3 regions of the Robertmurraya beringensis genome follow, and region 1 is predicted to be linked to each of the others. Evidence: predicted binding sites of a transcription regulator. Region 1 holds the regulator's gene; each other region holds the start of a gene.
What was found. The regulator Rex, encoded in region 1, represses fermentation and respiration genes when NADH is low (regulators of the CRP and FNR family bind a similar motif). The targets are predictions, from matches to a motif close to TTGTGAAATATTTCACAA.
Positions count from the first base shown of each region.

Region 2: adhE (bifunctional acetaldehyde-CoA/alcohol dehydrogenase) is a predicted target of Rex. The motif match lies at 1,083-1,100, and genes of this name have one in related genera.
Region 3: ACFFHF_RS20210 (formate/nitrite transporter family protein) is a predicted target of Rex. The motif match lies at 717-734, and genes of this name have one in related genera.

Region 1 is NZ_JBHLUU010000101.1:24,199-26,402, reverse strand. It holds gene moaC (cyclic pyranopterin monophosphate synthase MoaC) at 1-457, shown strand, start outside; gene ACFFHF_RS14230 (redox-sensing transcriptional repressor Rex) at 485-1,144, shown strand; gene ACFFHF_RS14225 (YdiK family protein) at 1,172-1,384, opposite strand; gene ACFFHF_RS14220 (CPBP family glutamic-type intramembrane protease) at 1,381-2,118, opposite strand.
Region 2 is NZ_JBHLUU010000010.1:35,993-38,196, reverse strand. It holds gene ACFFHF_RS01895 (Dps family protein) at 79-513, shown strand; gene ACFFHF_RS01890 (hypothetical protein) at 792-1,019, shown strand; gene adhE (bifunctional acetaldehyde-CoA/alcohol dehydrogenase) at 1,130-2,204, shown strand, end outside.
Region 3 is NZ_JBHLUU010000122.1:56,993-59,196, forward strand. It holds gene ACFFHF_RS20205 (helix-turn-helix domain-containing protein) at 1-403, opposite strand, end outside; gene ACFFHF_RS20210 (formate/nitrite transporter family protein) at 760-1,608, shown strand; gene ACFFHF_RS20215 (YjcZ family sporulation protein) at 1,753-1,860, shown strand; gene ACFFHF_RS20220 (YjcZ family sporulation protein) at 1,893-2,006, shown strand; gene ACFFHF_RS20225 (cold-inducible protein YdjO-related protein) at 2,049-2,204, shown strand, end outside.

The DNA of each region.
Region 1 (2,204 bases):
AAAAATGGTAGATGTGAGTGATAAGCCCGAAACGGTACGGACGGCCATTGCCCACTCTAGTATCACAGTTAATCAAGAGATATATGATCGAATCACACATAACCAAATGAAAAAGGGGGATGTGTTAGCAGTCGCACAGGTTGCAGCTGTTATGGCTAGTAAAAAAACATGGGATATTATTCCAATGTGTCACCCTATTCCACTCACAGGTGTTGATATTTCTTTTGATTGGGAATCAGATAACAATTGCCATACTCTACATATTTCTGCTAGTGTAAAGACAAAAGGGAATACAGGTGTAGAAATGGAAGCGTTAACAGCTGCTTCTGTTTGCGCGCTTACCGTGTATGATATGTGTAAAGCAGTAGATAAAGGAATGGTTATCGGGAAAACATACCTGGTTGAAAAGACAGGTGGTAAAAACGGTGACTTTAAGAGAGAAGAGAGACTATATTAGTTAAAGGTAGAAGGTAGGGGAAGAACGATGAGTAATGAATCAATGAAAATCCCACAAGCAACGGCGAAAAGACTACCATTGTATTATCGCTTTTTAAATAGTTTACACTCATCAGGAAAGCAACGCGTTTCATCGGCTGAACTAAGTGAGGCGGTGAAGGTCGATTCTGCAACAATCCGAAGAGATTTTTCATACTTTGGAGCCTTAGGTAAAAAGGGATACGGTTACAATGTAAACTATTTATTATCCTTTTTCCGTAAAACACTCGACCAAGATGAATTAACGAAGGTTGCGTTAATTGGGGTCGGGAATCTTGGGACAGCATTTTTAAACTATAACTTCTTAAAGAATAATAATACCAAAATTGCGGTTGCATTTGATGTGATAGAAGAGAAGGTAGGCACAAAAATTGGTGAAGTGCCCGTCTACCATATGGATGATCTAGAAGAAGTTATTGAAAAAGAAGACATTCAGGTCGCGATATTAACGGTTCCAGCACCGGTTGCACAATCCATTACCGATCGAATGGTTCAAGGATCGGTGAGAGGCATTTTAAACTTTACCCCGGCCCGATTAACGGTTCCCTCATCCATCAGGGTTCACCATATTGATCTGGCTATTGAGTTACAGTCACTGGTGTACTTTTTAAAGCATTATTCAATGGATGAAGAAATGGTAGAAGAATAAACAGTAAGCCGCCCCTTAGTGGAGCGGCTATTTCTTTTGCTCTTTCTTGATCTCTTTAATTTTAAAATGTAAAAGAATCATCCGAATGCCTGAACCAATATCAAAGGTCGCTAGCAAGACAAGCAGGTAGGTGAAAAAGCCCCACTCTCCATTTTGCTGTAAGTCCTGTATGGCAAACACTGTGAACAGAGCACCTAAGATGATGTATATAATTCCTGAAAATAAAGGTGACTGTCTCATAAGAAGAATCCTCCAATAAAGCTTTGCATTTGTTCTGCTTGTTTGATTAATTTTTCTAAGTCTTCCTTAAATACGGATTGCACAAGAACAACGAACGTATTCATCGATACGTGAGCAACGATCGGAACGAGAATCCGATTGGTTTTTACATACAAATACGCAAAGGTGAATCCCATTGCGGAATAAAGTAGAGTGTGCTCCGGCTCCATATGGGCAAAAGAAAAAATAACGGAGCTAAGCAAGGCTGATAGAAAAAAGTTAAATCGCTTATAAAAAGCCCCAAAAATGATCTTACGAAAAACAATTTCTTCTAATATAGGACCAATCACTGAGCTCACGACAATCATAATAGGAAAGGACTCAATGATGCGTAGAATCTGTTGCGTATTTTCAGAACCAACATCAATACCAATCAAACGTTCAATATTTGCAGCAAAGGCTTGGGCAAATAGGGCAAGAAAGACACCTGTGATAGACCAAAGGATCGATCGGCCTAAGCTGGCTCCGCTTCTTACTTCATTTGTGTTTACCATCTCATTACGCAACAACATCAGGACAATCACAAGTGTGAGCGAAAAGCTTATGACAAGCCAAGTGACCCCTGCGAACCCTTGAGAGTGATGGGTTTCAAAACCAATCAGTTCTAGTATCAGAGAGGTGATAGGGACACCAATAAAGCTTGAAAGCTGCATAGCAATATAAGCAATTAATATAATCCAATATTCACGTTTCAAAACAAGTCTCCTTTTCCATCCAATATAGTTATTCTACTCGTAAACATCAGGTTGTATCAAATAAGAAGAATTATCGTCCGTATTTT
Region 2 (2,204 bases), on a different contig from region 1:
ATTATTATAATTTAATATTGATTATAATATTATATATGTTATAATTTATTTATAAGATAACTGAGGAGGAATTTTATTATGGAATTACAAGCTCAATTAAATCAACAAATCGCAAACTGGAATGTTTTATACACGAAGCTTCACCGTTTCCATTGGTACGTAAAAGGTCCTTTATTCTTTACCCTACATGCCAAGTTTGAGGAATTATATAATGAATCAGGTTTAGTAGTTGATCAATTGGCAGAACGATTATTAGCCATCGGTGGACAACCAGTAGCTACTATGAAGGAATATTTAGAAACAGCTACTCTAATTGAGACAAATAATGAAACAAAAGCTAGTGAAATGGTTTCTGCTCTTGTTGCAGACTACAAACAAATTAAGGATGAACTCTCTTCATTAGCTAATCTAGCTGAAGAAAACCATGACATCATTACTAACGATATGGTAACAGGACTTATTGAGTCACTTGATACACATATTTGGATGTTGACTGCTTACTTAGGAGAATAATATTAATAGAAGAGAAAGTCAGTGACAAATGTCGCTGACTTTCTTTTTTAACAAAAACCTCATTCGAATAAAGTTATATTAATATATCATTTATATTGTAAGCGTTTCCAAAATGATAATTGTGTTTTTTTCATTCTCACTAATAATCCTTGTAATTACGGTCATTTTTTATCGTTTTAAAGATAAAATCATTGTTCATACTTTGTTCAATATTTCACAAACTATTATTGTTTTTGTATGTTATATTTAATTCAAGAAAAACATTAGGGGTGATAAACATGATGGTATGCGAATGGAAGAACTTTTCTACAGACACTGAGACTTACACACTAGAAGTTTTTGAGGAAGTTATCGGAGATGAATTCGAGTCAATGATGTTTAATGAAAATGAAAGCCTTCCTGCATTCATTTGGACAGTTAACTACGTCGTCATCGTAAAGAGCTGTTCTAAATATATTTCAGATATATCTTTCGAGAAGATCCCTAGAAATCCAGTTTGCGCGTAACGTCCATTTAGGCGTTTACCTATACATCTTGCCCTACATCAAGTTAAATTTTTTTACTACCAAATGTGAAATGTTTCACAAACTAAATTGTTTAAACGGAGGTCTTTAACATGGCAGTTGAAGAAAAAGTGCTAACTGAAAATCAAGAAGTAGCAAAAATGATTGATGAGTTAGTTGCAAAAGGTCAAAAAGCGTTGAAGGAATTCCAAGGTTTCACACAAGAAATGATTGATAGCATTGTAAAGGAAATGGCTCTTGCTGGACTTGACCAACATATGCCTTTAGCAAAACTAGCGGTAGAAGAAACAGGCCGCGGAGTTTTTGAAGATAAAATGATTAAAAATATTTTTGCAACTGAATATGTTTACAACAATATTAAAAATAACAAAACAGTTGGAATTATCGATGACAACCAATATGAAGGTGTTTATACAATCGCTGATCCAGTTGGAGTGGTTGCTGGGGTAACACCTGTAACAAATCCAACATCAACTACAATGTTCAAATCATTAATTGCTATCAAAACAAGAAACCCAATCATCTTTGCTTTCCATCCATCTGCACAAAAATGTAGCAGTGAAGCCGCACGTGTCGTACGCGATGCAGCGATTAAAGCTGGTGCTCCTGAAAACTGTATTCAGTGGGTTGAAAAGCCATCTGTAGCAGCTACTCAAGCATTGATGAAGCACCCTGGAATTTCACTTATTTTAGCAACGGGTGGACCTGGAATGGTTAAATCAGCTTATAGCTCTGGTAAGCCTGCTCTAGGTGTTGGTGCCGGTAACGTTCCTTGCTATATTGAAAAATCTGCAAAGATCAAGCGTGCTGTAAATGACTTAATCCTATCTAAGACTTTTGACAACGGTATGATATGCGCTTCTGAACAAGCGGTTATTATTGATAAAGAAATCTACAATGAAGTGAAGAAAGAACTAATTTCTAATAAGTGCTACTTCCTAAACGATGCAGAAAAGAAAAAGGTTGAGGCATTGGTTATTAATGAAAATACATGTGCAGTTAACCCAACGATCGTAGGGATGCCTGCTGCTAAAATTGCACAGCTTGCTGGAGTAGAAGTGCCTGAAGATACAAAGATTCTTATTGCTGAACTTAAGACAGTTGGACCTGAATCTCCACTTTCTCGTGAAAAACTAAGCCCAGTTCTTGCTTGCTTCAAGGTGAACA
Region 3 (2,204 bases), on a different contig from region 1:
ACTTAGTAGTGGTTTTTCTTATATGATCATTCATCCATCGAAGGAATTCAATAGCTAACTGGCTATTTTTAAAAAAGGCATGTTCAAGTTCAGTAATATTGATGGCTGCAACTTCACCATTTTCTATTATTTTGGCATTAAATATATACCTTGGATCCACAGTAAATAAGGTTAGTTCTCCTACAATATCATAATGCTTACAAAGTCTTAAACTCAGCTCATTGCCTTCAGCGTTCATTTTTGAAATTTGAACCTTACCTGATAAAATAATATACATTTCTCTTGCTTCTTGTCCTTCTTTAAACAGATAGCTTCCTTTTTTTATAGGTACAATTCGTTCAGCCGATTTTAATAATTCGCCAAGTTCGTAGGATAATTCTTCTTTATATTTTTGAATCACCATCGGTATCCTCCTTTAAGCGTTGGCCATATATTTTTATTTAAAAGAATGTTATGTAACTGGTCAATATAGTTTACTTAAAAATGAGTTAACGTTTTGTGACAGAAATCACATTTAACTTAATAATTTCTTATAATAGTGATATTTGTAACAGCAGTGAAAGGGGAGTTTTACATATTCAAATAGTGTAAACCCTAGCTTTCAATAGTTTAATGATGAAATACGGGTAATGTAACCGTTTCACAAATAGTCACGAAGCGTTCAATAGTTTTTCTATTAACAAAAGTGAGAATGAGGGGTAAAATGACAGTAAATATTGTGATTTTTTTCACATTTTGAAAAGAGAAAGGATCCTGAACATGTATAATGAGCTTACACCTATTGAGGAAGCGGCATTAAACGCTAAGAAAAAAAGAGATACGTGGATGTCATCTAAACTCCATTACTTTATTAAAGCAATGCTTGCTGGAGTCTATATTGGTTTCGGAATCATGGTATCGTATAAAACGGGAGAATTTTTCTTTGATGCCGGGTCTCCATCTGCGATGCTGTTGGTAGCGATTTTCTTTGGGACTGCTCTCGTAATGATTATTTACGGTGGGGCGGAGTTGTTTACTAGTAACGCAATGACAATGACCATCGGAACGTTAAGAAAGGAAACTACCTGGTATGAGACGTTGCAAATCTGGCTGGCTTGTTACTTTGGCAATTTAGCTGGAGCATTGTTTTTTTCTCTTCTGATTATGCTATCGGGCTTATTTTTATCACCAGACAAATCGGAACTTTTGATGGACGTTGCAAGTTATAAGATGCACGGACATACATTAGAAATCTTTTTTCGTGCCATCCTTTGTAACTGGCTGGTATGTTTAGCTATTTGGTTACCAATGCATGTAAAAGGTGACGTAGCAAAACTCCTATTAACCCTCTTACTTGTATTTGGTTTTGTTATCTCTGGCTATGAACACAGCATTGCAAATATGGCGCTATTTGGAATTGCTCTAATGGTTCCACATCCAGAAACGATTACCATTTGGTCAGCAATCCATAACATCATACCTGTAACCCTTGGAAATTTAATTGGAGGAAGTATTTTTGTCGGAGCTTTATATGTGTACCTAAATAAAAAGCCTGTTGTTAAAGAAAAGAAAGTACTAGAAAATGAAGTTTCTTTCTCCGTCTCAGAGAAGAGAGTAGCTAAATTGTAAGGATTTATCGGATGAAAAATCTCCTTGATATCGTTCAAGGAGGTTTTTTTTGATGATGAAGAGGTTACTAATTAGTGAAAATGCCCATACAGGACAACTTTGCCTCACATATACTGCCGATAGATGTCATGGGAGGTGGAAGTAATGAGCGCAGAAGCTGGATTCGGCTACGGCGGTGGATTTGCTTTGATCGTCGTTTTGTTCATCCTATTGATTATTGTGGGAGCAGCATATGTGGGATGGGGATATTAATTAGTTTTTAATAATAAAAGGGGTTGAAAGGTATGGGCTATAACTACGGATATGGTTATGGTGGATGTGGGTATGGATACGGAGGATTTGTGTTAATTGTCGTATTATTTATCTTATTAATCATTGTAGGCGCTTCGTGGTTATAAGAAGAAATAAACAACCTGCTTGAAGGGGCAGGTTGTTTATTTTTGGATACACAGGAAAAAATACTTTTAAAATATAATAATTTGTACATACTAAATAAAAAGAACGAAAGAATCTCTAGAATGGGGGCAATTGCTATGTTCTTTAACAGAAAAGCTCAAGAAGAAAAACCGGAAGATATTTTAATGGATATTGAAGTG